Regions from separate parts of the Castellaniella daejeonensis genome, predicted to be linked through region 1. Evidence: predicted binding sites of a transcription regulator. Region 1 holds the regulator's gene; each other region holds the start of a gene.
What was found. Region 1 encodes HrcA, which represses chaperone genes, less so after heat shock. Its sites were predicted from a motif close to TTAGCACTCNNNNNNNNNGAGTGCTAA; they were not measured.
Positions count from the first base shown of each region.

Region 2: the regulator HrcA is predicted to act here: its motif matches at 2,325-2,351, upstream of ABD022_RS06965 (co-chaperone GroES).
Region 3: the regulator HrcA is predicted to act here: its motif matches at 5,470-5,496, upstream of rpoH (RNA polymerase sigma factor RpoH).

Region 1 covers NZ_BAAAFN010000020.1:42,070-49,143, reverse strand. The annotation lists gene ABD022_RS14575 (outer membrane protein assembly factor BamE) at 1-378, opposite strand, end outside; gene fur (ferric iron uptake transcriptional regulator) at 589-1,014, shown strand; gene recN (DNA repair protein RecN) at 1,098-2,753, opposite strand; gene ABD022_RS14560 (NAD kinase) at 2,782-3,684, opposite strand; gene hrcA (heat-inducible transcriptional repressor HrcA) at 3,803-4,816, shown strand; gene hemH (ferrochelatase) at 4,842-5,888, shown strand; gene grpE (nucleotide exchange factor GrpE) at 6,006-6,584, shown strand; gene dnaK (molecular chaperone DnaK) at 6,689-7,074, shown strand, end outside.
Region 2 covers NZ_BAAAFN010000010.1:30,828-37,901, forward strand. The annotation lists gene ABD022_RS06955 (methyl-accepting chemotaxis protein) at 1-1,457, shown strand, start outside; gene ABD022_RS06960 (N-acetylmuramoyl-L-alanine amidase family protein) at 1,528-2,280, shown strand; gene ABD022_RS06965 (co-chaperone GroES) at 2,407-2,694, shown strand; gene groL (chaperonin GroEL) at 2,725-4,371, shown strand; gene ABD022_RS06975 (diacylglycerol kinase) at 4,533-4,922, shown strand; gene pyrF (orotidine-5'-phosphate decarboxylase) at 5,020-5,841, shown strand; gene ABD022_RS06985 (DNA-3-methyladenine glycosylase I) at 5,873-6,556, shown strand; gene ABD022_RS06990 (CinA family protein) at 6,596-7,074, opposite strand, start outside.
Region 3 covers NZ_BAAAFN010000015.1:187,461-194,534, reverse strand. The annotation lists gene cyoE (heme o synthase) at 1-858, shown strand, start outside; gene ABD022_RS10590 (SCO family protein) at 914-1,528, shown strand; gene ABD022_RS10585 (cation:proton antiporter) at 1,512-4,157, opposite strand; gene rpoH (RNA polymerase sigma factor RpoH) at 4,530-5,435, opposite strand; gene ABD022_RS10575 (endonuclease/exonuclease/phosphatase family protein) at 5,548-6,399, opposite strand; gene aspS (aspartate--tRNA ligase) at 6,415-7,074, opposite strand, start outside.

The DNA.
Region 1 (7,074 bases):
CGCCGCCTGCTGGGCGTCGCGCTCGGCGTTGGCCGACTGGATGGCTTCCTTGCCGCTGTCGGCTTTCTGGAAGGGTTGGCGGTCGGGTTGCTCGTCGCCCGACCAGCGCACCAGGCGGTCGTTTTCGAACCAGACGGTGAACTTGCGCAGTTCGTCCTGGCCGTAGCCGGGCTGGTTGTAGTAGGGGTAGTCCCAGCGCTCGGCGTGGAAGATGTCCTGCAGCGTGGGCGAACCCAGGATGAAGCGCACCTGGTCGCGGGTCATGCCGGTTTCGAGCTGAGAGACCTGCTCGGTGGTGATCCAGTTGCCCTGCTGGATGGTGGCTCTGTAGGGAAAGCCCCAGTTGGTGGAACCGCAGCCCGCAAGACCCAGCGCCATGACGCTGGCAGTCAGGCATAGGGTCAACCTGTGGAAATGAGCGCTGGATCGGATGTGCACGAAAGCCCCCGTGTTGGATTCCATGGCCGCGCATCAGCGGCCGCTAAAACCGCTATCATAAAGGGAATTCGGATTTGCGCATGCGCGCGGCTGAATGCGGGGGGTTCCGGCCTGCTTGCCTTTCGCCGCATTCCCCGGGATACTTGAATCATGAACGACCAGATCGAACTCAAGACCATGGGCCTGAAGGCGACGTTTCCGCGCCTGAAGATCCTCGATGTATTCCGCAAGGCGGAAACTCGTCATCACAGCGCCGAAGACGTTTATCGCGCGCTGATCGCCGAAGATGTGGACATCGGCCTGGCCACCGTGTATCGCGTGCTGACCCAGTTCGAGCAGGCCGGCATCCTGCTGCGCAGCCAGTTCGATGGCGGCAAGGCGGTATTCGAACTGAACGACGGCGACCACCACGATCACCTGATCTGCACCAATTGCGGCCGGGTGGTGGAATTTTCAGACGCGGAAATCGAAAAGCGCCAGCATCGCGTGGCCAAGGAAAACGGCTTCACCCTGGAAAGCCACAACATGATGCTCTACGGCATCTGCCCGAAGTGCTCCGCCGCTAAAAAGGCCTGATCGGGGCGCACCGGCGCACGCCGGCGCGCAACTGCGTGCGCCCGCCTGGCGGGCGGCAACGCCACGCCTGATGCCGCCTGACGCTACTGGTGCGCCTGGCCAGACGCCAGCATTTCGCGGGCGTGCGTGCGCGTGGCAACGGTCATCTTCAGCCCGCCCAGCATGCGGGCGATTTCTTCCGTGCGGGATTCCTCGTCCAGGGGCCGGATGGCCGACAGCGTGCGGCCCGCGCGGGTGGCCTTGCTGACCTGGAAATGCCGGGCGGCGCAGGCCGCGACCTGGGGCAGGTGGGTGACGCAGAGCACCTGATGGCGCATGCCCAGTTCGCGCAGCAGGCGGCCCACCACCTCGGCCACGGCGCCGCCGATGCCGGCGTCGACCTCGTCGAAGATCAGGGTCGGTACCCGTGCGGCCTGGCTGGCGATCACCGACAGGGCAAGGGAAATGCGGGCCAGTTCGCCGCCGGAGGCCACCCGCGACAGCGGCCGCAGCGGGACGCCGGCATGGCCGGCCACCAGGAATTCGACGGTTTCAAGCCCATGCGCGGAAGGCTTGCAGTCTGCCAGGGCGATGTCGAAGACGCCGCCATCCATGGACAGGGTCTGCATGGCGGCCGTGACCTGCGCCGCCAGCTGGCCGGCCGTGGTCCGCCGGGCCGCGCTCAGGGCGCGGGCCAGTTCCGTGTAGCGCGATTCGGCCTGTCGGCAGGCCTGCTCCAGCGCATCCAGATCCTGGCCGGCTTCGGCCTGGCGCAGTTGGGTGCGCAGCGTTTCGTGGTGTTCGGCCAGGGCCTCGGGCTCGACATGGAACCGGCGTGCGGCTTCGAACATGCGGCCCATGCGGGCATCGGCCTGCGCCAGGGCGTCCGGATCGGGCTCCAGGCGGTCGGCGTAGGCGTTCAGGCCGGATACGGTTTCGGCGCACAGGATGCGGGCCGATTCCAGGGTCTGGCAGTGTTCTTCCAGGGAAGGGTCGTGGCGCACCAGGGCCTGCAGCGACTGGATCGCGGCGTGCAGGGCCTGTGCCGCCGAGCCGGTTTCCCCGTCGAGCGCCTCGATGGCCTGGCCCGCGCCAGCCAGCAGGGTCTGTGCGTGCGCGAGACGGGATTGGCGGGCGCACAGGTCGGGCCATTCGCCGGGTTCGGGCGCCAGTTCGTCCAGCCAGGCCACGTCGGCGGCCAGCTGTTCCAGCCGGGCCGCCTGGCCGGCCGCGTCGCTGCGGGCGGTATCCAGCGCGGCTTGCGCCTGGCGCCAGTCGGTCCAGGCCTGCTGCAGGGCGCGCGCCTGGTCGGCGTGCCCCCCCTGAGTGTCCAGCAGTTCCCGCTGGCTGGCCGGCTGCAGCAGGCTCTGGTGGGCGTGCTGGCCGTGGATGTCCACCAGCAGGGCGCCCAGGTCGCGCAACTGGCCCAGGGTTGCCGGCACGCCGTTGATCCAGGCCTTGCTGCGGCCCTGGGAATCGATGACGCGCCGCAGGATGAGTTCCGGGCCGTCCAGGGCCTGCTCGGCCAGCCAGCCGGCCGCGGCCTCGGGCGCGTCGAAGACGGCGCTGATGTCGGCGCGCGGGGCGTCCTGGCGGATCAGCGTGGCGTCGCCCCGGCCGCCCAGGGCCAGTGCCAGGGCATCGATCAGGATCGACTTGCCGGCGCCGGTCTCGCCCGAGAACACGGTAAAGCCGGCATCGAAGGCGATGTCGGCCTGATCGACGATGACGAAGTCGCGGATGTGCAGCGCGCGCAGCATGGTGGTGTGGTGGCTGTGGCCGTCGGCCCTATTGGTCGGGTTCGTCCCAGGGGTGCAGCATGCGGTTCCAGTTCAGCTTGCTGCGCAGGGTGGAAAAGTAGCTGTAGCCCTGGGGGTGCAGCAGGCGGACGCGGTGCGGACTGCGGCGCACGTCGATGCGGTCGCCTTCCTGGCAATTGGACAGGGCCTGCATGTCGAAGTGCACGCTGGCGCCCGATTCCACCCGGCCCAGGGCGCTGATGGTGATGTTCAGCACGCTGTCGTCGGGCAGGGTGATGGGCCGGTTCGACAGGGTCTGGGGCGCGACGGGCACCAGCACCAGGGCGTCGACCTGGGGGTGCAGGATCGGCCCGCCGGCCGACAGGGCATATGCTGTGGATCCCGTGGGCGTGGCGATGATCAGGCCGTCGGCGCGCTGGCTGTGCATGAAGGTGCCGTTGCACTCGACGCGCAGTTCGATCATGCCGCCGCGCCCGGCGCGGTTGATGATCACGTCGTTCAGGGCCAGGCCCGAGAAGATCGTTTCGCCGCCGCGCATGACGCGGCCTTCCAGGAGGATGCGCTCGTCCTGGACGAAGGCGCCGTTCAGGATGCGGGTGATGGCCTCGTCGGCGCTGCCCAGGGGGATGTCGGTGATGAAGCCAAGGCGGCCGTGGTTGATGCCGATCATGGCCACGCCCGACGTGGCCAGCTGGCGCGCGGCCGCCAGCATGGTGCCGTCGCCGCCCATGATGACGGCCAGGTCGGCGCGCGTGCCGATTTCTTCGTAGGAAGCCAGCGGAAAGTCGGCAACCCCGGTGTTGCGGCCCGTGTCGGCCTCGATCAGGACGTCGCATCCCGCCGAAGACAGGACCTGGCCCAGTCGGCGCAAGGGGGCATCCATGCCACTATCCTGGTGGCGGCCGATCAGGGCGACGGTCTTGAAGTGCATGGGCGCAGGGACTCCCGGAAATTAATGGAATAATAGGCGTATCCGATTATAGGGGGATGAGGACGCGGTTGCCGATGCGGGCGAGGCGTTTTCGCCCCGCCTGCTGGATGGACTGGACATGGATGATCGAGCCAAGACATTGTTGAAGGCGCTGGTCGAACGCTACATCGCGGACGGCCAGCCCGTGGGGTCGCGTACTCTGTCCAAGGTCTTCGATCTGTCGCCGGCCACGATCCGCAACGTCATGGCCGACCTCGAAGACCTGGGGCTGATCCACAGCCCGCACACGTCTTCCGGGCGCGTGCCCACGCCGCGCGGCTACCGCATGTTCGTCGACAGCCTGCTGACGGCGCGGCCCTACGAACTCAGCCCCGGCTTGCAGATCGAGGACTGCCTGCCGGCGGCCGAGCCCGGCCGCGCGGTCACCGCCGCCGCCTCGCTGCTGTCCAACCTGTCGCAGTTCGCGGGTGTGGTGCTCACGCCCAAGCGCACCCAGGTGTTCCGCCACATCGAATTCATCCGCCTGTCGGACCGGCGCGTGCTGCTGATCATCGTCACGCCCAATGGCGATGTGCAGAACCGCATCCTGTTCGTCTCGCGCGAATACTCCGAGGCCGAGCTGCTGGAAGCCTCCAATTTCTTCAACCGGCATTTTTCCGGCAAGTCCTTCCATGCGGTCCGGCTGGCGCTGGCCGACGAGCTCGCCTCGCTGCGCAGCGACATTTCCCGCCTGATGCAGCAGGCGGTGGATGCCGGGCTGGATTCGCCGGATACGGACGACGAGGCCGTGGTGATCTCGGGCGAAGGCAAATTGCTGGGCGTATCCGAGATGACGGCGAACATGGACCGGCTGCGCCGGCTGTTCCAGCTGTTCGAGCAGAAGACCGACCTGCTGCACCTGCTCGACGTCTCCAGCCGCGCCCAGGGCGTGCAGATCTACATCGGCGGCGATTCCCGCCTGGTGCCGCTGGAAGACGTGTCGGTCATCACTGCGCCCTACGGGGTCGACGGCCAGGTGATCGGCACGCTGGGCGTCATCGGTCCCAGCCGCATGGCCTACGATCGGGTCATCCCCATCGTCGACATCACCGCCCGCATGCTGTCCAACGCACTCGGCCAGGCGGCGTCCTGATGCCGCCTTTTCCTGTTTCCCGTACATGAGCCGCTTTCTTCCCGAAGTGTCCGATCCACGGGCGCTCGACCCCGACGCGCCCGGACCCGGCCGCGGCCCTCTGGGCATCCTGCTGATCAATCTGGGCACGCCCGATGAGCCCACCCCGGCGGCGGTGCGCCGCTACCTGGGAGAATTCCTGTCCGATCCCCGGGTGGTGGAATTGCCCGCCGTGCTGTGGCAGACCATCTTGCGCCTGTTCGTGCTGACGCGGCGGCCAGCCGCCGTGGCCCCGAAGTATGCCCAGGTCTGGCTCGAGCGGGGTTCGCCCCTGCTGGTGTACAGCCGGGACCTGGCCGACGCCGTGGCGGCGTCCCTGCGCGCGCGGGGCCTGGATGTCCGGGTCGAACTGGGCATGCGCTACGGCCGACCGGCCCTGGCGGGCGCCCTGGATGCCCTGCGCGCGGCCGGCTGCGGCCGCATCCTGGTCGCGCCGATGTATCCGCAATATGCCGCCAGCACCACGGCCACGGCCGTGGACGCGGTCGCCGCGCACCTGGCGCGGCTGCGCCATCAGCCCACGCTGCGTTTCCTGGACCGTTTCCACACGTCCGACGCGTATCTCGATGCGCTGTGCCGGTCGGTGCGGGCGCACTGGGACCGGGCCGGCAAGCCCGACCGGCTGCTGCTCAGCTTTCATGGCCTGCCCCAGCGGTCGGTGCGCCAGGGGGATCCCTATTTCCGCGATTGCCAGCAGACTGCCCGGGCCTTGCGCGAACGCCTGGGCGCGGACGGCGACCGCCTGCACGTGGCTTTCCAGAGCCGCTTCGGTGCGGCGCCCTGGCTGCAGCCCTATACCCAGCCCACGCTCGAAGCCTGGGGGCGGCAGGGGGTGGGCACGGTGGACCTGATGTGCCCGGGCTTCCTGGCGGACTGCCTGGAAACGCTGGAAGAAATCAACATGGGCTGCCGCGAGGCCTTCCTGGCGGCGGGCGGGCGCGATTTCCGCTACATCCCCTGCCTGAATGCCGATCCGAAGTGGGCGCGGGGTTTCGCCGGGTTGCTGGCCGACAACCTGGCCGGCTGGACCTAGGCGCGGGCCGGATGCGCCGGCCCGACATCGGGCGGCGTCGTGCCGGGGCTTGAAGAATGTGCGCCTCATCCCCATCTACCCAAGCGTTCACCCCCTTTCAGCATTGGAGATTTGAATATGTCGGCACCCCAGGAAGACTTGGACCCGCAAGCCGCGCCGAGCGCCGAAACCCCGTCCGCAGGCCGGAATCCGGCCGATGAGTCCGCCGGGCAGCCCGAAGCCGCCCAGCCGGGCGAAGACCTGGCCGCACTGCTGGACGAAGCCCAGAAGCAGGTCGCCGATTACCACGACCAGCTGCTGCGGGCCCACGCCGAAGTCGAAAACGTGCGGCGCCGCGCCCAGGAAGACGTGGCCAAGGCCCGCAAGTTCGGCACGGAATCGTTTGCCGAGAGCCTGATCCCGGTGCGCGACAGCCTGGAAGCCGCCCTGGCCCAGGAAAACCAGACTGTGGAAGATTGGCGCCAGGGCGTCGAGGCCACGCTGCGGCAGTTGAACAATGCCTTCGAGCGCAACCAGATGCGCGAGATCGCGCCCGCGCCCGGCGATGTTTTCGACCCGCACCGCCACCAGGCGATTTCCAACGTGCCTTCCGAGCATCCCCAGGGCGCCGTGGCCCAGACCCTGCAGAAGGGCTACCTGATCGCCGATCGCGTCCTGCGCCCGGCGCTGGTCATGGTATCGTCCGGCCCCGCCTGAGACCCCGCCGGCCCGGGCCTTGAAACCGGGTCCGGAAACCCCATATTCGAACCATCGGCGAGCCGGTGGCTCGCTCCATCATTCAAATATCGACAGGATCCAACATGAGCAAGATCATCGGCATCGACCTGGGCACGACCAACAGCTGCGTCGCAGTGCTGGACGGTTCCAAGGTCAAGATCATTGAAAACTCCGAAGGCGCGCGCACCACGCCGTCCATCGTCGCCTACATGCAGGACGGCGAGATCCTGGTGGGCGCGCCGGCCAAGCGCCAGGCCGTCACCAACCCGAAGAACACCATCTTCGCCGTCAAGCGCCTGATCGGCCGCAAGTTCGAAGAAAAGGCCGTGCAGAAGGACATCGACCTGATGCCCTACAAGATCGTCAAGGCTGAAAACGGCGACGCCTGGGTCGAGGCCCAGGACAAGAAGCTGGCTCCCCCGCAAGTGTCCGCCGACATCCTGCGCAAGATGAAGAAGACCGCCGAGGA
Region 2 (7,074 bases), on a different contig from region 1:
GCAAGGCCCACAACATCGTGCGTCACCCCGACGTGCCTCCCGAGGCCTACCAGGATCTGTGGGACACCCTGAAGCAGGGCCGTTCCTGGACCGCAGTGGTGAAGAACCGGCGCAAGAACGGAGATCACTACTGGGTGCGCGCCAACGTTGCCCCCGTCTACCATCATGAAGTCCTCAGCGGCTACCTGTCGGTCCGCACCAAGCCCAGCCGGGCGGAAATCGAGGCGGCCGAGCACGTTTTCGCCACCTTCCGGGCCGGCCGCCCGTCCGTACGGTTTCACCGGGGCCTGCTGCTGGACACGGGATGGCGGCGCTGGCGCAACGGGCTGCGCACGCTGTCGCTGCGCCAGCGGCTGGCGCTGATCCTGGCCGGCCTGATGCCTTGCTGGGCAGGCATCGCGTGGCTGGCGGAACTGCGCGGCACAGCCTGGGCCGGCGCCTGCCTCGGCGGCGCCGTGGCAGCCCTGCTGGCCGGCCTGCTGCTGGACCGCTCCCTGGTGCGGCCGCTGCGCGCCATCCAGCGCCAGGCCATCCAGGCCGCCACGGGCCAGCCCGTGGACGACTGGCGGCTATCCCGCCTGGACGAGATCGCCTCGATCCAGAAAGCCATCACCCAAGCCAGCCTGAACCTGCGATCCTTCATCGACGATGTCCACAGCCAGCTGCATGGCCTGCGCCACGCCTCGACCGAAATCGCCCAGGGCAGCCGGAACCTCAGCGGCGAGACCGAACTGGCGGCCAGCCGCCTGTCCGAGACCGCAACGGCGATGGACCAGCTGGCCGGGCTGATCGAGCACAACGCCGGCAACGCCCGGCAGGCTGTAGACCTGGCCCAGGCGTCCGGGCAGGCGGCCACCCGCGCCGCGGACATCGTGCACCAGGCGGCGCAGCAGATCGAGCGCATGGATGCGGCCAGCCAGAAGATCGGCGACATCGTCCAGGTGATCGACAGCATCGCCTTCCAGACCAACATCCTGGCGCTCAATGCCGCCGTCGAGGCTGCCCGGGCAGGCGAACAGGGCCGCGGCTTCGCCGTGGTCGCCGGCGAAGTCAGGGCGCTGGCCCAACGCTCCGCTGCGGCGGCGCGGGAAATCGGCGGCCTGATCCATGAAACCGTGCAGATCGCCCAAGGCGGCGTGGCCCGCACGCGCGAAGCCACCGAGGCCATGAGCGACATCCTGGAGCAGAACGGCCGCGTCGGCGAACTGATCGACCAGATCCACCGTGCGGGCCAGGACCAGGCGCGCGACCTGGCGCGCATCCAGCAAACGTTCATCCATCTGGGCGACCTGACCCAGGGCAATGCGGCGATGGCCGAGGAATCGTTCACCGCCGTGCAGACCCTGGACGGCCAGACCCTGAGCCTGGCCAGCGCGGCCGGCGTGTTCCGGCTGGACATGGGCGCCGCCGCGCCCGCCCTGCCCCGGCCGGATGTTCCGCCCCGCCTCGCGGCCTGAAGAGAACGCCCAGGCATGCCAGGGAGACTACACTGGGAAAGCGGCCCTGCCGCCCCGGAGGATCATTGCCTTGGCATTCACGCGCTCCAGCCCCAGACGCTCCGTGCGCCGCCTGCTCGCCCTGCTGTCGGCCCTGTGCTGCGCATGGCCGACGCACGCCGCACACATCCTGCTGGATGCGGGCCATGGGCCGCAGCAGCCCGGCGCCACGGGTGCCAGCGGACGCGCCGAATACCTGTACAACCGGGACCTGACCGCCACCCTCGCCCATGAGATCGCCGCGCTGGGCGACCGGACGACCCGGATCGAGGGCATCGAGGCGGACATCCCCCCAGCACTCCGGCCGGCAGGCGCGCCGGACGCGGATCTGCTCGTGTCGATCCATCACGACTCGGCCCAGGCGCGGTATCTCCGGGCAGGCCGCCGGACCGAGTTCGCCGGCTATTCGATCTTCGTCTCGGAACGGAATCCCCGCCCGGCCCACAGCCTGCAATGCGCCCGGGCCATCGGTGAGCGGCTGCGCGCCTCGGGAGAGCGCCCGTCGGAATACCACGCGGAGCCGGTGGAAGGCGAAAACCACCCATTCGTCGACCGGCGCCTGGGCATCCACCGGTACGACGGCCTGGCCGTGCTCCGGGCCGCACCCATGCCCGCCGTGCTGATCGAGGCGGGCGTCATCGTCAATCCCCGGGAAGAAACCCGCCTGGGAAACCCGGAGACGATCGCGCGGCTGGCCCGCGCCATTGCCCGGGGCGCGCATGCGTGCCTGTCGGACCAGCGCACCGGGAACCGGGGCGCCGGCACCCGCCCCGCCGACTTGTAACAAGCCTCTCCCGCCCCTTGAAACCCCGGTAATCGTCCTTATAATTAGCACTCGATGGGGTTGAGTGCTAACAACAGCGGCCGGCCCCCGCATTTTCCAACTGTTTCTACGTACAGGAGTTCCTCCATGGCACTGCGTCCTTTGCACGATCGCGTGATCGTCAAGCGTCTGGACAACGAGCGCACCACCGCCTCGGGTATCGTCATCCCTGACAGCGCGGCTGAAAAGCCCGATCAGGGCGAAGTCCTGGCCGTCGGCCCCGGCAAGAAGACCGAGGACGGCAAAGTGATCCCGGTCGATCTGAAGGTCGGCGACAAGGTTCTGTTCGGCAAGTATGCCGGCCAGTCCGTCAAGGTCGATGGCGAGGAAGTGCTCGTCATCCGCGAGGAAGAAATCCTCGCCGTGATCCAGTAAGCCACCCCCATCAAACCAAGGAATCTCAACATGGCTGCAAAGCAAGTTTATTTCGGTGACGACGCCCGCGCCCGCATCGTCCGCGGCGTCAACATCCTCGCCAATGCCGTCAAGACCACCATGGGCCCCAAGGGCCGCAACGTGGTGCTGGACCGCTCCTTCGGCGCCCCCACCGTCACCAAGGACGGCGTCTCCGTCGCCAAGGAAATCGAACTGAAGGACAAGTTCGAGAACATCGGCGCCCAGCTGGTCAAGGAAGTCGCCTCCAAGACCTCCGACAACGCCGGTGACGGCACCACCACCGCCACCGTGCTGGCCCAGGCCATCGTCGAAGAAGGCCTGAAGTACGTGGCCGCCGGCATCAGCCCCATGGACCTGAAGCGCGGCATCGACAAGGCCGTGATCGCTGCCGTCGACGAACTGCACAAGCTGTCCAAGCCCTGCACCACCAGCAAGGCCATCGCCCAGGTCGGTTCGATCTCGGCCAACAGCGACACCTCCGTCGGTGAAATCATCGCCAACGCGATGGACAAGGTCGGCAAGGAAGGCGTCATCACCGTCGAAGACGGCAAGTCCCTGGACAACGAGCTGGACGTCGTCGAAGGCATGCAATTCGACCGCGGCTACCTGTCGCCCTACTTCATCAACAACCCCGACAAGCAAGTCGCCGTGCTGGATGATCCGTTCATCCTGATCTTCGACAAGAAGATCAGCAACATCCGCGACCTGCTGCCGGTGCTGGAACAAGTCGCCAAGTCCAGCCGCCCGCTGCTGATCGTGGCCGAGGACGTCGAGGGCGAAGCCCTGGCCACCCTGGTCGTGAACAACATCCGTGGCATCCTGAAGACCACCGCCGTCAAGGCCCCGGGCTTCGGCGACCGCCGCAAGGCCATGCTGGAAGACATCGCCATCCTGACGGGCGGCACGGTGATCTCCGAAGAAACCGGCCTGTCGCTGGAAAAGGCGACCCTGGACATGCTGGGCCAGGCCAAGCGCATCGAAGTGGCCAAGGAAAACACCACCATCATCGACGGCGCCGGCGATGCCAAGAACATCGAAGCCCGCGTCAAGCAGATCCGTGCGCAGATCGAGGAAGCCACCTCGGACTACGACCGTGAAAAGCTGCAGGAACGCGTGGCCAAGCTGGCCGGCGGCGTGGCGGTGATCCGCGTGGGCGCGGCCACCGAAGTCGAAATGAAGGAAAAGAAGGCCCGCGTCGAAGACGCCCTGCACGCCACGCGTGCGGCCGTCGAGGAAGGCATCGTCCCGGGCGGCGGTGTTGCGCTGATCCGCGCCAAGGCCGCCGTGGCCAAGGTCAAGGGCGACAACGCCGACCAGGACGCCGGCATCAAGCTGGTCCTGCGCGCCATCGAAGCCCCGCTGCGCACCATCGTCACCAATGCCGGCGACGAAGCCAGCGTGATCGTCAACGCGGTTGAAAAGGGCGAAGGCAACTACGGCTACAACGCCGCCACCGGCGAGTACGGCGACCTGGTCGAACAGGGCGTGATCGACCCGACCAAGGTCACCCGCACCGCGCTGCAAAACGCTGCCTCGGTCGCCAGCCTGCTGCTGACCACCGAAGCCGCCGTGGCCGAAATCGTCGAAGACAAGCCCGCTGCTCCGATGCCCGACATGGGCGGCATGGGTGGCATGGGCGGCATGGGCGGCTTCTAAACCCCTGCCCTTCCCGGTCCGGCGCCACGCGCCGGCCGGCACCCGGCCAATGGAAATCCCCGTCGCGGTCCGCCGCGGCGGGGATTTTTTCATGCGGCGCCGGCGGCCGCGTCCCGCCAGCCCATCCATTACAATGCCCGCACCACCCGGACCAGCCGACCATGACCCAACACTCTCCCTACAAGAGCACAGGCGGACTGCTGCGCATCGCACGCGCCTTCGGCTATTCGCTGCAAGGGCTGGGCGCAGCATGGCGCCAGGAGGCCGCGTTCCGCCAGGAAACCGCGCTGGCAGCGATCCTGATCCCGCTGGGCCTGTGGCTGGGCGACACCGCCACCGAGCGGCTGCTGCTGGCTGGCGCACCGGTGCTGGTACTGGTGGTGGAGCTGCTCAATTCCGCCATCGAGGCGCTGGCCGATGCGATCAGCACCGACCACCACCCCCTGCTGGGACGTGCCAAGGACATCGGCAGCGCCGCGGTGCTGCTGACACTGCTGCTGGCCGCGGCCGCCTGGGCGGCCGTGCTGGCGCCGCGCTGGTGGCCGTCGTGAGCGCCACGTCCGCAGCACGCTCCGGCCGGGACCGGCGCCCCCGCCCCGCTTCCCTGCCGCATCCACCAAAACCCCACGACAACAGCCCGACCCCATCATGACTTTCACCGACAAGCTGAACCGCGCCTGGCGCGCCCAGGATTCCCTGCTGATGGTGGGCCTGGACCCCGACCCGCGGCGCTTCCCCAAGGAACTGGAAGGCCGCCCGGACGCGGTCACCGAGTTCTGCCTGAGGATCGTCGAAGCGACCGCGCCCTATGCCTGTGGCTTCAAGCCGCAAATCGCGTATTTCGCCGCGCTGGGCGCCGAGGACCAGCTGCAGGACATCTGCCGGGCGATTCGAGAACGCCACCCGGACCTGCCCATCGTGCTGGACGCCAAGCGCGGGGATATCGGCAGCACGGCCGCGCAATACGCACGCGAGGCCTACGAGCGCTACGGCGCGGACGCCGTGACCGTCAATCCCTACCTGGGCCGCGATTCGGTGCAGCCCTACCTGGACTACGGCGACCGCGGCGTCGTCATCCTGTGCCGCACGTCCAACCCGGGCGGCGGCGACCTGCAGGAAATGCGCCTGGCCAACGGCACGCCGCTGTACCTGCACGTGGCCGACCTGGTCGCCCAGTCCTGGAACACGGCGGGCCAGTGCGCCCTGGTGGTGGGCGCGACTTTCCCCGACGAGATCGCCCAGGTGCGCCGCCGCGTCGGCGACATGCCGCTGCTGATCCCCGGCGTCGGCGCCCAGGGCGGCGACATCCCCGCCACGGTGAGGGCCGGCCGCACGGCGGCAGGCGCGGGCATGATGATCAATTCATCCCGCGCAATCCTGTACGCCAGCCAGGGCGACGACTGGACGCAGGCCGCCGCGCAGGCCGCCCGCACCACGCGCGACGCGATCCGCGCCGCGTTGCAGGGCTAGGATTCCGCGGGCACCGGAGCAGGGGCAAGACATGGACCTCGACTATCGCAGGCTCTACGATATGGTCCGCGCGCGCTTCGAATCCGATGCAGCCCTGGAGGCTTTCCTGCCCCAGGCGCTGACGCCGGAGGCGCTGCGCGACAAGGGCGACGACCGCTATCTTTCGGCCATGACCCAGCGGGTCTTCCAGGCCGGCATGCAGCACGCGGTGGTCGATGCCAAATGGCCCGAATTCGAGCTGGCTTTCCAGGGTTTCGACCCCGAGGCCATGGCCCGGCTCGGGCCCGGGCAGATCGAAGACCACATGCAGAACGGCCGGATCATCCGCGACCGGGCCAAGCTGCGGACCATCCCCGAAAATGCCCGGTTCATCCTGGAGATCCGCCAGGAAAGGGGCGCGGGCTTCGGCGCCTTTCTCGCCGACTGGCCGGATACCGACACCATCGGCCTGTGGCGCCTGCTGGCCAAGCGTGGCGCACGCCTGGGCGGGCGCTCGGGCGCAGGCTTCCTGCGCCTGGCCGGCAAGGATACATTCCTGCTGACCAGCGACGTGGTCGCGCGCCTGAAGGCCGCGGGCGTCATCGACCGCGAACCGTCCAGCCAGCGCGACTTGCAGGCCGTGCAGGATGCATTCAATGCATTGCGGCAGGAATCGGACAGGCCGCTGTGCCAGCTGTCGGCCCTGATGGCCCTGAGCATCAATCCGGCGTTCTAGGCCGACACCGCCCGGAACCGGCGGCACGGGGCCCGTGCGTCAGGCCTTGCCCAGCTCGACCAGTGCCGCCTGCAGGGCGCGGCGCACCGCCGCGGCACGCACGGCCTCGCGGTCACCCTCGAAGACCTGGGTGACCGCCCGGGTCACGATCCCGGTGCCGGTGCGGCGCGCGATGCCGAAGCACACCATGCCGACCGGCTTGCCGGGTGTGGCGCCGCCCGGCCCGGCGATGCCGGTGGTGGACAGGGCCAGGTGGGCGCGCGGCACCACGGCCAGCACGCCGCCGGCCATTTCCATGGCGATCTGCTCGCTGACGGCTCCGAAGCGTTCCAGGGTATCGGACGATACCCGCAGCTGTTCGATCTTGGCCGCGTTGCTGTAGGTGACGAAGCCGCGCTCGAACCACAGGCTGGAGCCCGGGCACGACGTGATGGCCCCCGCCAGCAGCCCACCGGTGCAGGATTCCGCCGTGGCGCACAACCAGCCCGCCGCGCGCAGCGCGGCGCCCACCTCGCCCG
Region 3 (7,074 bases), on a different contig from region 1:
TACATGGCGCTCACCAAGCCTCGCGTCACGCAGCTGGCCGTGTTCTGCGCGGTGATCGGCATGTTCCTGGCCACCCCCGGCCTGCCCGATCCCTGGCTGGCGCTGAACGCCACGGTGGGCATCTGGCTGCTGTCGGCGGCGGCCTTTTCCATCAACTGCTTGGTCGAACGCGAAACCGATGCCCGCATGCAACGCACGGCATGGCGCGGCACGGCTTCCGGCCAGATCGGCAGCCACCAGGTCCTGCTGATGGCCGGCATCCTGGGCGGCGCCGGCATGTGGATCCTGTACACCCAGGTCAACGCGCTGACCATGTGGCTGACCTTCGCCAGCTTCGTCGGCTACGCCCTGATCTACACCGCCATCCTCAAGCCGCTCACGCCACAGAACATCGTCATCGGCGGCCTGTCGGGCGCCATGCCGCCGGCCCTGGGCTGGGCCGCCATGGCCGATGCCGTACCGGCCGAAGCCTGGCTGCTGGTGCTGATCATCTTCATCTGGACCCCGCCCCACTTCTGGGCGCTGGCCCTGTACCGCCACCACGACTACGAGGAATCCGGCCTGCCCATGCTGCCGGTCACGCACGGGCAGAACTTCACCCAGCTGCATATCCTGCTCTACAGCATCGCGCTGTTCGCGGCGTCCATGATGCCCTACGTGGTGCGCATGAGCGGCCTGGCCTACCTGGCCGCCGCCTGCCTGCTCAGCGGCCGCTTCGTGTGGCAATCCATTGCGCTATATCGAAACTACTCCGACGCCAGGGCGCGTAAACTATTCCATTATTCAATCCTGTACCTGTCGCTGCTGTTTGCCGCGCTGCTGCTGGATCACTGGGTGGGCCTCCTGGCCCTGAACTGACCCGTCGCGACTCCGACCCGGGCAGCGCCGCGGCGCCGGCCCACAGACCTGGATGATGGACATGCCGTTCTCGATTCCGCGCCGCCGCCTCCTGGCTGGCGCCCTTGCCGCCCTGCCTCTCGCCCTGGCCCTGCCGGGCTGCTCCTCGCAGGCCGAACCGCTGCCCTTCGAGGGCAACGACATCACCGGATCCCACCTGGGCCGCGACCTGGACATGACCGACACCACGGGCCAGCGCCGCACGCTGGCCGACTTCCAGGGCAAGGTCCTGCTGGTGTTCTTCGGCTACACGCAATGCCCCGACGTCTGCCCCACCGCCATGGCGCAGGCCGCCCAGGCAATGCAGCTGCTGGGGGACCAGGCCGGCGACGTGCGCGTCATCATGGTGTCGGTCGATCCGGCCCGCGACACGCCCGAGGTCCTGGGCGCCTACGTGCAGGCCTTCGACCCATCCTTCATCGGCCTGACGGGCACCCCCGAGCAACTGGAAAAGACCGCCCGCTCATTCAAGGCCTTCTACGCCAAGGAAGCCGGCCCGACGCCCGAGCACTACGCCATGAACCACTCGTCGGCCTTCTACCTGCTCGACCGCGAGGGCGAGGCCCGCGCCCTGCTCGGGCCGTCTCTCACGCCCGAAGACATGGCCCACGACATCAAGTTGCTGCTGTAGACGGCGAATCCGGCCCGGGATCCCTGGCGCCGGCATCGGCCGGTGCCGATGCCGGCTCCGGCGCCTGCGCGGCATCGGCCGGAGCCTGCTCCACCGCGGTCCGCCCGAGATCCGGCAGGGGCTCGTGCTGGCGCTCTCCGGACTCGAACTGCTGCCAGACTTCCACGGCCCGCAGGCGCTGGCGCACGATCTGGTCGATCTTTTCGCGCAGCATCGGGTACTGCTGCAGCAGGCGCTTGAAGTCGCGCTCCTGGAGCATCAGCAGGCGGCTGTACCCCAGCGACCGCGCCCGCGCCTGGAAATCCTGGTCCATGACCAGCGCCATTTCCCCGAAGATCTGGCCACTGCCCAGTTCGGCCGTGGTGCCATCGGGCAGATCCAGGACCACCGCGCCCGAAGCGACGAAATACATGGCGCGGCTGCGGCCGAAGCGGGTGGGGATTTCCTGGCCCGGCACGACCAGGCGGGGCTTGAGCACGCGGCGGATGGCGGCCATGGTGCGCTCGTCCATGCCCTCGAACATCGACACCCTTTGCACCAGCGCCGCCGCGCTCATGGTGATGTCCAGCACCCCGCTCGTTTCCAGTTTCCCCCAGCGGGCGTCGGCCTGCTGGATCAGGTCGGAGTAGGTCTCCCCGCTGATCAGGTTGTGCGTCAGCATGTCGCGGTAACGGATGCGTTCCATGGCGCGCGCCATGCGCGCCAGATAGGCTTCCTGGAGATATTGCGCATAGTTCGGGTACTGCAGCGCCAGGGCCTGCAGCGCGCCTTCCAGCAGCGTCAGGCGGCGCTGATGCGCGGCCACGATGATCTCCGTGACTTCCGGCCCCAGCAGCGGCTGCACATCGGTCCGGGCGAACTGGATCAGGCGCCGGGCCACGGACCACTTGCACATCAGGTTCGTGAACCGCTGGGCCAGTTCGCGCACCAGCCAGCCCTGCCAGCCGGTCAGGTGATGCAGGCGCAGCGCCAGCCGCAGGGCCTGCGAATACCGCAGGTCGCCATCGATGGCGGCCTCGAAGCCGCGCAGGCCGCCCGAGCGCACCGCATCCCCCAGCCGCTCGGCGCGCGCCAGCAGCGATTCGGCCGTGCGCCAGTCCACGACCTGGGCCTTGAGGGTCTCGAAGAACATTTCTTCCTCGCGGCCCGCCAGCATGCCCATGCCGACAGCGACCTTCTGGTCCAGGGACAGCTGATGCACCTGGGCCGTGTCCACGCCGGCCTGGCTGGCGTCGAACACCGCATGCAGGCGTTCCAGCACCTCGCTGCCGATGTGTTCGTTATGGGCGATATCGTCGATTTTCAGGCGCAGGGCCTCGAGCTCGACCACCTGGGCCTGGTCGCGCAGGGTCCGGTCCACCGGCGAGAGCTGGTTCAACCCGAGCCGGTGGATCAGCGGCCGCAGGGTCAGACCGTTGATGAACAGCGTCATGAGCACGAACCCGGTCGTGGCCACGGCAATGAACTGCCGCGCCTCGTGGGGCACCGCCGGCTGCTCCGTGACGGCCAGCGCCAGCGCCAGGGAAACGGCACCGCGCAGGCCGCCCAGCAGCATCACGGCCCGGTAGGACGGGCTGACCTCGGTACTGAGCCGCAGCCGGCCCAGCAGCGGCAGCAGGCCATAGACGATCACCGCGCGCGCGCACAGCGTGACGATGAACACGACCAGGATCAGCAGGACTTCCATCCAGGTGATTTCCGCCATCATGCGCGGGATCAGCATGGCGGCGAACAGGAAAATCAGGGAATTGGCCCAGAAACCGAATTGCGCCCAGGCGCCTTCCAGCTGCTCGAAGGTCGTGGGCGACATGCGCGTGCGGCCGCCGGAGCCCACCACCAGGCCGGCGATCACGGTGGCCACCACGCCCGATACCCCGAGATAGTGCTCCGCCGAAAAAAAGGTGAGATAGGCCAGCGCCACGGTCAGCGTGATCTCGGCTGCGGGCCAGCCTCGCAGCCAGCGGAACAGCCCGATCGCCAGCCGGCCCATGACCAGGCCCGCCAGGCCGCCCCCCAGGAAACTGATCACGAAGCCGCCGAAGATATCGGTCACGGCGGGTGCGGTGCCACCGAACAGGACGCTGAGCAGCACTGAATACAGGGCGATCGAGGCCGCGTCGTTGAACAGCGCCTCGCCTTCGACCAGGTTGGTCAGGCGGCGTGGCGCGCCGACCTCACGGAAGATGCCCACGACCGCCACAGGATCGGTGGTGGCCACGATGGCGCCCAGCATCAGGCAGACCACCAGGCCGTAGGTGGAGATCGCCGCCAGCGAGAAACCGACCATCACCGTGCAGACCACCACGGCCACGATGGCCATCACCAGGATCGGGCTGATGTCGTCCAGCAGCCGCCGGATGTTCGTGGCCAGTGCGGTCTCGAACAGCAGCACGGGCAGGAAGACGAACAGGAAAGTCTCGGAAGAGATCTCGAAGTGCTGCAGGGTGTCCAGGAAGTCGGCCACAACGCCGGGCGCCCAGCCATGCACGTGAATGATGACGCCCAGAACGAAGCCGACGATGGCCAGCAACACGGAATAAGGCAGGCGCAGACGCCCTGCCAGGGGAGGCATGAAAGATACCAGGGCCAGGAGGCCAGCCAGGCCGAACACCAAAAGGCCGATTTTCATGACGGAAAAATGCTCCAGATCGTCCGGATGCTATGTTACAGGGCCGAAGGACCGCCCCCCTAGAAAAATGTATCCGGTTGCGCGATCCGTTGCCGGCAGGCAAAAAAAGGGATGCCGGGCGGCATCCCATGAACATCCGCTTCGATAGGGAGGGGAAGAGGAGAAGCAGAAGCGGACGACAGAACGGCGAAACCGGCGTGGCCGGCATGCGTTCATGGAGGATTGGTCCGCCGGACGCGCGGAAAGTTCACGGCGTGGGCGGCAAAGATGCAAGAGAGTGTGACTGGCCGGCAGGGTACCCATCGGCCAGGGCTGGCCGGTGCCAGCGCGCTCGCGGCGGCGCGAGACAGGCCGCCGTCCGCACGGCAGGAATCAGGCGGCCTCGAAATCCGCCTGGCGGTCGCTCAAGGCGACGCGCAGTTTTTTCAGCGCCGCCGATTCGATCTGGCGCACCCGTTCGGCGGAGATCCCATATTCGTCGGCCAGCTCATGCAGCGTGGCGCCGCCGTCGTCGGCCAGCCAGCGGGCGCGGACGATGTGCTGGGAACGCGCGTCCAGGGACGAAAGGGCGTGTTCCAGGCCTTCGCCCTGCAATGCATCCATGCCGCGGCGTGCCAGCACCTGGACGGGTTCCTGGGCCTCGTCGGCCAGCCAGTCGGACGGTGCGTAGCGTTCTTCGTCGTCGGACGGCGCATCCAGGGCGCAGTCGTTGCCCGACAGGCGGACTTCCATCTCGGTGACGTCCTCGGGACGTACGTCGAGCTCGCGAGCGATGTCGGCGACCTGATCCGGCCCCAGGCTGCGGCCGTCGGGGCGCATGCGGCGCAGGTTGAAGAACAGCTTGCGCTGCGCCTTGGTGGTGGCGATCTTGACCAGGCGCCAGTTGCGCACCACATATTCATGGATCTCGGCGCGGATCCAGTGCACGGCAAACGACACCAGGCGCACGCCCCGGTCGGGATCGAAGCGGCGCACGGCCTTCATCAGGCCGATGTTGCCTTCCTGGATCAGATCCGCGTGCGCCAGGCCGTAGCCCAGGTACTGGCGGGCAATGGAGACCACCAGGCGCAAGTGCGACAGGACCAGGTCGCGCGCGGCGTCGAGGTCGTTGTGATCGCGCAGGCGGCGGCCCAGGTCGGCTTCCTGTTCGGCGGTGAGCATCGGCAGCCGGTTCACGGCGCTGATGTAGGCATCGATGGTGCCGAGCGCGCCCGGATTGGCGACCGCGAGGGACAGCTGGGAAGGCGCGAGCGACAGAGCGGACGAAGATGTGGTCATGGGCGACAAGTCCTCGTACTGGATAGTACTGATGTTAGCACTCTCCGTGGAAGAGTGCTAATTCCAAGGTAACGAAGTTTAGGCAGGTCCCGGTCAGGAAAGTTCCCCCGCTTCAGGGCAATTCCAGTTCGGCCACCAGCGGCGCGTGATCCGACAGTTTCTTCCAGGGCAGGCCGTGCAGCACACGCGCGCGCCGCACGGCAAAGCCGCGCTGGTAGATGCGGTCCAGCCGCAGCCAGGGAAATACGGACGGGAACGTCCGGGGCGGCGGCGTCAGGCGCGCATGGCCGTTCATGGACAGCTCGGGCATCGGGCGCAGCGCCTGGCCCGGCAGCCAGGCCAGGCGTTCGCGCAGGCGCGATACGGTGCGCCGCAGCCGGTAGATCTCGTCCGACCCCTGTGGAGCGGCGGCGAATACCTCGACCAGCCCCAATTGCTCGACGAACAGCGGCGCCAGGCGGTTGGTCCAGTCGTTGAAATCGCCCGCGATCAGCAGCGGCTCGTGCGCGGGCACCAGGCGCTGGATGCGGTCCGCCAGGGCCTGGACCTGGCGCAACCGTCCTCCGGCCAGCAGACCCAGGTGCACCACCAGGCAATGCACCGGCACGTCGCCGACCCGCACGACGCCGTGCAGCAGGCCGCGCTGTTCCAGGCGGTGGTCGGAAATATCCTGGTTCTCGTAGTACAGGATGGGGTAGCGCGACAGCAGCGCGTTGCCGTGGTCGGTCGCCTGGCGCACGGCGTTGCAGCCGTAGGCCGCCTGCATGTGCAGGGCCGCCGCCAGGGACTCGTGCTGTGCGTCCAGGCTGCCGCGCACCTGATTGCGGCCCTGGACTTCCTGCAGGAACAGCAGGTCGGGCCGCAGGCCGTACAGACCCAGCCGCAGGTCGGCCAGCGATTCCCGCCCACCCGTGGCCGAGCGGCCCTTGTGGATGTTGTAGCTGACGACCCGCAAGACGGGCATGGCCGGTCTCCGCGCCTAATTGGCTTCCGTCTGGCGCAGGCGGATATGCAGCTCGCGCAGCTGCTTTTCGTCCACGGCCGACGGCGCCTGCGTCAGCAGGCACTGGGCACGCTGCGTCTTGGGGAAGGCGATCACGTCGCGGATGGATTCGGCCCCCGCCATCAGCGTCACCAGGCGATCCAGGCCGAAGGCCAGGCCACCGTGCGGCGGCGCGCCGTACTGCAGGGCGTCGAGCAGGAAGCCGAACTTCAGGCGTGCTTCTTCCTCGTCGATCTTCAGGGCCTTGAAGACCTTGCGCTGGACGTCGGCACGGTGGATACGCTCGGAGCCGCCACCGATTTCCCAGCCGTTCATGACCATGTCGTAGGCCCGTGCCAGCGCCTTGCCGGGATCGGATTCCAGCAAGTCTTCGTGGCCCGGCTTGGGGCAGGTGAACGGATGGTGCGCGGCGGTGTAGCGGCCCTCGCCCTCGTCGTATTCGAACATGGGGAAATCCACTACCCAGAGCGGCTTCCAGCCCGGCTCGAACAGGCCGTTGGCACGGCCGAACTCGCTCTGGCCGATCTTCACGCGCAGGGCGCCGATGGCATCGGCAACGACCTTGGCCCGGTCGGCGCCGAAGAAGATCAGGTCGCCGTCCTGCGCGCCGGTGCGCTCGATCAGGGCGCGCAGTGC